Regions from separate parts of the Frankia sp. AgPm24 genome, predicted to be linked through region 1. Evidence: riboswitches for the same ligand, from Rfam matches in the RefSeq annotation. Region 1 holds a riboswitch; the other holds the start of a gene.
The links. Region 1 has a riboswitch for cobalamin ahead of MXD61_RS06705 (VWA domain-containing protein). Riboswitches for the same ligand answer to the same signal wherever they lie in the genome.
Positions count from the first base shown of each region.

Region 2: another riboswitch for cobalamin. It lies ahead of MXD61_RS06105 (ABC transporter substrate-binding protein); the one in region 1 lies ahead of MXD61_RS06705 (VWA domain-containing protein).

Region 1 covers NZ_JALKFW010000144.1:10,716-14,775, reverse strand. The annotation lists gene MXD61_RS06710 (pentapeptide repeat-containing protein) at 1-607, opposite strand, end outside; cobalamin riboswitch at 738-887, shown strand; gene MXD61_RS06705 (VWA domain-containing protein) at 1,119-3,860, shown strand; gene cobO (cob(I)yrinic acid a,c-diamide adenosyltransferase) at 3,857-4,060, shown strand, end outside.
Region 2 covers NZ_JALKFW010000138.1:19,788-23,847, forward strand. The annotation lists gene MXD61_RS06090 (HoxN/HupN/NixA family nickel/cobalt transporter) at 1-607, opposite strand, end outside; gene MXD61_RS06095 (hypothetical protein) at 897-1,259, opposite strand; cobalamin riboswitch at 1,534-1,704, shown strand; gene MXD61_RS06100 (CbtB-domain containing protein) at 1,717-1,935, shown strand; cobalamin riboswitch at 2,131-2,322, shown strand; gene MXD61_RS06105 (ABC transporter substrate-binding protein) at 2,484-3,671, shown strand; gene MXD61_RS06110 (iron ABC transporter permease) at 3,823-4,060, shown strand, end outside.

The DNA.
Region 1 (4,060 bases):
CGACGGCGCGCAGCCGGTCCGCGTCCGTGGTGGTGGTCAGGGCGAGGGTGGCGGTGAACAGTTCCCGCAGGCGGGCGGCCAGCGCCGCGGTGTCCGAACCCGACGGGTCGAGGGCGCTCAGGGCGGCGCCCAGGTGGTAAAGCGACTCGTGGAGGACCCGCAGGACCCCGAACACGGCGAACATCACCGGCGCGTCGCCGGGGTGGGTGCGCCAGGAACGGCCGGCGAAGGTGACCTGGGTGGTCTGCTGGCCGGCGCCGAGACAGTCGAAGGCGACGCAGCCGGCGAAACCGCGTCCGGTCAGCTCGGTGTGGATACCGCAGCGATGCTCGCCGTCCAGATGCCGGCAGGCGACACCGGGGGGTTTGCTGATCGGGAAGTCCGCGGACGCGGTGAACCCGGGCACCACACAGCACAATCCCGCGCATCGGGCGCAGTCGGCGCGCAGCCCGGCCCGTACCCGCGCCACGTCCACCAGGGTGAGCGTGACCGCCGTGGCCCGGCCGGCGGCCGGGACGGACCCCGTGGCCGTCCCCGTCGTCCCCGTCGTCCCCGGGTCGGTGCAGGCGGGTGCGGGGGGTGGGCCGTCCGGTCGGGGGGTGGACACGGGGGGTCTCCTTCGCCTCGTCCCACCGGGAGCGCGGCACGTCGGCGGGTCGGGCCGGCGGGTGGGGCCTGGACGACGACGCCACCGCGGCCTGGCGGATGTGACATGCTGGCGGACGCGACAGCTAGCGGAGGAAGCCGGTGCGAATCCGGCGCGGTCCCGCCACTGTCACCGGAGAGCGCCGCCCTCCACGTGCCCTACAGCCACAGGGGCAGGTCACGACCGCCAGCGCGGTTGGAAGGCCGACGGCGGCGCGCAGGATCCGGGAGCCAGGATACTCCGGCCGTCGCGATGGACGACCACGGGCGAGGACCTGGGGAGGACCAGCGGCATGCCAGCACCACCCACAGCACCATCCGGTTCCACAGCAGCACCCGGTTCCGCGGAACCGGCCACGGCGCTCCCATCCGGTTGCGCGCAACCGTCGAGTGTCACCACCTCGCCGGCGGGTCGGGCCGATCCGTTCGCCGCGGACCGGGTCGGCGGGTTCCCGCTGGCGGCGGTCGTCGGGATGGACGATCTGCGGCTCGCGTTGCTGCTCAACGCGGTCAGCCCGGCCCTCGGCGGGCTGCTGGTGCGCGGGGAGAAGGGCACGGCCAAGTCGACCGCGGTCCGCGGGCTTGCCGACCTGCTCGCCCCGGTCGAGGTGGTCCGCGGCTGCCGGTTCGCCTGCGCCCCGGCCGCCCCCGACCCGCGCTGCCCGGACGGACCGCATCCGCCCGCCTCCCCACCCGGCGCGGACCCCACGTCCACCTCGTCCGCGTCCACCTCGCCGGTGTCCGTGTCGGTGGTGCGGCCGGTGCGGCTGGTGGAGCTGCCGGTCGGCGCGTCCGAGGACCGGGTCACCGGCAGCCTCGACCTGGACCGGGCGCTCGCCGACGGGGTGAGTGTGCTGCGTCCGGGGCTGCTGGCCGCGGCCCACCGCGGCATCCTCTACGTCGACGAGGTGAACCTGCTCGGCGACCATCTCGTCGACGTCCTGTTGGACGCGGCCGCGACCGGTGTCGCCCACGTCGAACGCGACGGGGTGTCCGCCCGGCATCCGGCGCGGTTCGTGCTGGTCGGGACGATGAACCCCGAGGAGGGCGAGCTGCGCCCGCAGCTGCTCGACCGGTTCGCGCTCACCGTCACCGTCGCCGCCAGCCGTGACCCGCGGCTGCGCGCCAAGGTGGTCCGTCGCCGCCTGGCCTACGACGCCGACCCGGCCGGGTTCGTCGCCGCCTGGGCGCCCGCGCAGGCCCGCCTCGCCGCCCGGGTGGCCGCCGCCACCGTGCGCCTGCCGGCGGTGACCCTCACCGACGCCGCGTTGGACGCGATCGCCGCGATCTGCGCCGGCCTCGACGTCGACGGGATGCGCGCCGACGTCGTGCTGGCCCGCACCGCGCTGGCACTCGCCGCCTGGTCGGGACGCGACACCGTGCGCGCCGCGGACCTGCGCACCGGCGCCCGCCTCGCCCTGCCGCATCGGCGCCGCCGCGGCCCGTTCGACGCCCCCGACCTCGACGACGCCACCCTCGCCGCGGTCCTCGCCGACGCCCTGGCCGGCCTCGATGACGCCGTGGCCGCCGAAAGCAGCGCCCGTGAGCAGGCCGAGGCCCGCCGCCAGGCCGGCGCGTCCTCGAACGCCGCCACCGCCCGCCACCCCGACACCGGGAACAGCCCCGAGGATCCTGATGGGTCGGAGGGCCCCGGCGGGAACGACGACGGCGATCACGATGAGGACGGTCCCGACGGTCCCGACGGTCCCGGTGGATCTGGCGGATCTGGGGGACCCGGCGGGTCCGGTCAGGGTCCGGGAGACGGTTCCGCGGAACCGGGCGGGATGACCGACACCGGCGACCCGGACACCAGCGACCCGCGGGCCACCACCCCCTACGACCTGGACAATCCCTACGATCTCGACCCGGACGGTGATCTTCTCACCCCGGACGACCACGACCTCGACACCGCCCGGGACGCCGCCCGGCCCGGTGACAGCGCGCAGCCTGGTGATCCCGAGCTGGCCGCTGCCGGCGCGGATGCCGACGCCCCGACCGTGGACACCCTGGCCGACGACCCGCGGGCCGCCGCACCACCCGGCGCCCACCCGCCGGGTGCGGGCCGCCCCGCCTTCCCGCCCCGTCCCACCGGGCCCACCCTGGCCCCACCCGGGCAGCGCGGCCGACACGGCGCCGCCACCAGCACCGGCGGGGACGGCGGTGTGGGCCTGCCGGGACGGGCCACCGCGACCGGGACCGCCGCCGCACCGGGAACGCTGTTTCGGCCGCGGACGCTCACCGTCGGCGGACTCGGCGCCACCTCGTCAGCCAGCGGACGCCGTTCCCCGGCGCGCACCACCCGCGGCGCGGTCGTCGCCACCAGTGCCAGCGCCCCCGGCCTGCACCTGCCCGCCACCCTGCTCGCCGCCGCCCCCCACCAGCACGCCCGCGGCCGCCGCACCCCCCCGTCCACCCCGGACCTCACCCCGGACGTCACCCCGGGCAGGGTCCCGGGTGCCCTCCCGGAGGCCTCCCGGGGCGGCGGCCAGGGTGGGGAGAGGGCGCTGCGGCTGGTGCCGTCCGACCGGCGCGGCGCGCACCGTGTCGCCCGCGAAGGCAACCTGGTGCTGTTCTGCGTGGACGCGTCCGGGTCGATGGCGGCACGGGCCCGGATGACCCTGGTCACCACCGCGGTACTCGCCCTGCTCGTCGACGCCTACCAGCGCCGCGACCGCATCGGTCTGATCACCTTCCGCGGCGCCGGCGCCGAGGTGGTGCTCGCCCCCACCTCCAGTGTGGAGGCCGGCGCCGCCCGCCTGCACGCCCTGCCCACCGGCGGACGGACGCCGCTGGCCGCCGGTCTGCTGCGCGCCGGGCAGGTGCTGACCGCCGAACGGCGCCGCGACCCGTCCCGCCGTGCCCTGCTCGTCGTCGTCACCGACGGACGGGCCACCGCCGGCGGCGACCCGCTGCCCGTCGCCCACGCCCTGCGTCGCAGCGCCCCCACAGCCCTGGCCGCGTCCGGAACGTCCGGTGCCCGCGGCGGCGGCGGTGGGGGGCGGGGGATGGCCGCGGGTGGGCTGGCCAGTGTCGTCGTCGACTGCGAGACCGGCATGATCCGGCTGGGCCTGGCCGCCCGTCTCGCCGACGCCCTCGGCGCCCCGACCATCCCGCTCGACGCCCTACCCCTGCTGCACCCACCCGCCCCACCCACCCGACCGGCCCCACCGGCCCCACCGGCCGTCCGCGTCGAGATCAAGGAGCCGTCCCGATGAGTCCGCAGGGGGTGCCGTCCACGGTGCCGGACGACGGGCTGACCACCCGGGCGCGCCGCGGCCGGCCGCTGCTGATCGTGCACACCGGCGACGGCAAGGGAAAGTCGACCGCGGCGTTCGGTCTGGCGTTGCGCGGCTGGGCGCAGGGCTGGCCGATCGGCGTCTTCCAGTTCGTCAAGTCGGCGAAATGGCGCATCGGT
Region 2 (4,060 bases), on a different contig from region 1:
GCTCGTCGTAGTGCCCGTTCCGCATCTCGCGGAAGACCTTGACGATGCCAAGCAGAGCGGCGAGGTTCAGGATCCCCAACACCCACAGGAAGACACCTGAGACCGACGGGCCGATCACGCCGGTGATGGTGTGAAGCCTGGAGGAGTCGTCCTCGACCGGCCCGACCAGGGACTTGATACCGACCGAAAGCAGGAACGCGAGCGCGAAGACGATCGTCGAGTGGCCGAGGGAGAACCAGAACCCGACCGAGAGCGGTCGGCGTTGCGGGCCCGCACCTTCGGCTTCCCGCGCCGTGTTGTCGGCGATGAGCTTACGAGTGGTGTTGTCGACAGCGGCGATGTGGTCGGCGTCGAAGGCGTGGCGGAGTCCGAAGGTATAGGCCAGGACGCCGACCCCGGCGGTGAACACCGGATGGTCGCCGCCGAGATGGTAGCCATGCGGGGTGACAAGGGTGAGCAGAACGACAAATCCCACCACGTGCAGCAGGACGATAAACGCGGTCATCCCCGCCAGGGACCGCTTGTCCGCCCCCGTGAGGCTGTGCCGGAACCGGGCCAGCCGCCTCGGCAGGGACGGCTCGCCGACGCCGGGGGATGGGTGGGCCACCAGAGGTCTCCTCACTGCGGGGAACAGGCTCGACGCGGGCCCAGGAGGGAATGGTGTCAACGGCCACGCGGAAGCAGGACCCACATCGCTCGGCTGGATCGGCGAGTGGTCCGTGTCGTGACTGCGGGGCACCGGATCGGACAGGTCAGCCGGAGGCGCCGGAAGGGCTCCGTCGACCCGCCGGCATCAACACAGATGCAACTATGTCGCTCTTGCAAGGATGTTGCAACTGGCATGATGTGGGGCCGACCGCGCTGGTTTGGCTGATGGGGCGCCGTCAGGCGGCCCATCAGCGCTCGCGGCGTCCATAGATGGCAAGCGTCGCGGGGCCGACGACGTCCAGCCCGGGGATCGCCGCCAGATGCGCGACCGCGCCGGGAGCGGGTTCGGCCGGGCTCCGCGATCTCGCGCAGCGTGCCGCAGCTGGTACACACGACATGCAGATGGGGCTGCTCGGCCGCCCCAGGGCGGCTGCTACGTCAGCGATGAGCTGCCGCAACCGCGCCTGTTCGTCGCGCAGGATGTGGCCGCGGCTGGTCTCGGCGCCGAACTGGCGCCGGCTGGCCTGCAGTCGCTCGTACTCCGCCCAGGGGACAGTCGCGAATTCTTCGTCATCGTCGACCGGCCGTCGGGGCTTCACAGTCTCCGCCACAGCTTCTCTGGTGTCCGGGCGATTACCCATTCGGATGAAATGTAACTCTCAGTGACCTAATCATGGCAGGTGAGCCGCACAGGACACGCTCACGTTCCGCACCTCCCGGCTCGCCAGAGTCGGGCACTACCAGACGGTCCTTGCGGGATCCCAGAAGCCCACCCCGCGATGATCGGCCCCAGCCCGGTGGCCGTGGCGCGACCCCAGGGTTCCCGTCGGACCTGCCCGCTCCGGTCACACCGAGCCGGCTGGCCACATTGTCCGTTCTGTTCTCAGTTGTTGACAGGAACCCGGTGGAAACCAGATAATCCGATTGCTTGTGCGAGGAAGCCGGTGAAATCCCGGCACGGTTGCGCCACTGTGACCGGCCCGTCCGTCCTTCGGGGCGGCGGGGCGGGAGTCAGACCCGAGCACCAGCAGTCCGACCAGTCGGGACGCACAATCCCAGGGGGCACCTATGACGACACCCATCGCCGATCCGCAGTCGCGGCATCGGTCGATCTCCTTCCCGCTGACGGCTCGAGCGGCGGCCCTGGGCCTGACCGCGCTGCTGTCGCTGCTACTGCTCTACTTCATCGGAGTCGATCAGGGCGCCACGTCGATGTTCGGCTCGGATACGCATATCCACGAGTTCGTCCATGACGCGCGTCACTTCCTCGGCTTCCCCTGCCACTGAGCAGGGGTTGACGACGCGGATGCGGCGGCGGTCGCGCCACGAGACCGGGCTGGTTTCCCTTCCCGATGACTCGCGTTCTGGCCGGCCATCTCCCTGCTTCGGCATTCTTCCGGCATTTGGTTCACTGACCGGCAGAAATTCCGGGTGATAGCAGCACAATCAGCCAGTACTTCTTGCGGGCAGATAATTTTCAGCATATTTTTGCCATGTCGTGGTGTTCGGGAAGCCGGTGACAGGCCGGCGCGGCCCTCGCCACTGTGATCGGGATTTCCCGGCCTTTTCCACGTCGTCCGCGTGGAGTCACTGGGCTGCTGTTGCGCCTGGGAAGGCGGGCCGGGGAAGGCTTACCCGTCAGCCAGGAGACCGGCCACGGCATCCGAGTGACCCTTCCACGAGGTGTTGGAGAGGCGGTCCGCGTGCGCGCGCCGACATACCTTTTTCTTCCCATCGATGCCGGACGACGCCACCGCGGCGAGCCCGGGAGATCCGATCCGTCCCCTGCGCGGTCGCCGAGGTGGGCGCGCCGCGGCCGTGGTGGCGTCCGGCCGCTGGTCGCCGTCCTCGCCGCGCTCCTTGCCACGGTGTCCCTCGGTGCCTGCGGGGACGACGACCCGGGGTCGGCGGGCGGAACCGACACCCGCGGCTGCATCACCGACTTCAGGCAGGACACCGACTACTTCCCGGTCAAATCGACGTTCAGCCACGCCCGAAACGTCACGATCAGCTATCACCAGAGCTATCAGGTACTCACCGTCAAACAGCCCTACCCGGATGGCCGGCCCGAGTCCTATGTGCTGGTGCACTGCGGCGCGCCCGCGCCGACGCTCACCGGCGCGCTCGGATCAGCGCCACGGATCGAGGTGCCGATCCGCAGCCTGTACTCGGGATCGACGACCCATCTGCCGCTGCTCGTCGACCTGGACCGCACCGACACCCTGACCGGGGTGGCCAGCGCCGCCAGCGTCGTCAACGCCGACATCCGCCGCCTGATCACCGAGGGCAGGGTCACCGAGTACGCCGCCGGCGGGAAGATCAACGTCGAGAAGGTCGTCACCGGCCGGCCGGACGTGCTGATGACCGACGGCACCGACTCACCGGACTACGCCGCCATCCGGCGCGGCGGGGTCCCGGTCGTCGCCAACGCCGAATGGCTGGAGGGCGACCCACTCGGCCGCGCCGAATGGATCAAGGTGATGGCCGCGCTCACCGGCGACGAGGAGAAGGCCGGCAAGGTCTTCGACCGGATCGCCGGCGACTACACCGCGATCGCCGCGAAGGTCAGCGGTGCCGGTCAGCAGCCGGTCGCCGTCCTGCCGGGCTCGATGTACCAGGGCACCTGGTACATGCCCTCGGGCGGCAGCTACGTCGGCAAGCTTCTCGCCGACGCCGGTGCCGGCTACCCGTGGTCGGGCACCCGCGACACCGGCAGCCTGGAACTCGCCTTCGAGGCGGTGTATGCCAAGGCCGGGTCCGCGCCGATCTGGCTCGCCGACGGCGAGTGGAAGACGATCGGCGACGCGACGAAGGAGGACTCCCGTTACGGCACGCTGGCCGCGACCCGCGCCGGCGGCCAGGTGTGGACGAACACGCTGGTGATCGGCCCTGGTGGTGGTAACGACTACTGGGAACGCGGGGTCACCCGCCCCGATCTCGTCCTCGGCGACCTCGTCGCGATCCTGCATCCCGACCTGGCGAAGGACCACCGGTTCGCCTTCTACCGTCGGCTGACCTCATGAGCCGGGCATCGTGACCGCGGGCCTGCCCGCCGGCGGCGTCGTCGTCGATCATCGACTGGCGGTCGACGCACAGGCGACCGGTGCTCCTGCGGCCGTGGCCAGGCGGCGGCCGGTCGGCGCGCTGCTCGGCCTCGCCGTCGCGACCGCGGCGATGTTCCTGCTCGCCGTCGCGGTCGGCTCGGTGTGGGTGCCGTTGCCGGACACCCTGCGGGTGCTCGTCGGCGCGGACCCCACCGATCCACGCTGGTCGGTGGTGATCACACAGGTGCGGCTGCCACGGGCGGCGACGGCGGCGCTCGCCGGTACCGCCCTCGGGGTGGCCGGCCTGCAGATGCAGACCCTGTTCGGTAATCCGCTGGCCGATCCGTACTCGCTCGGGGTGAGCGCCG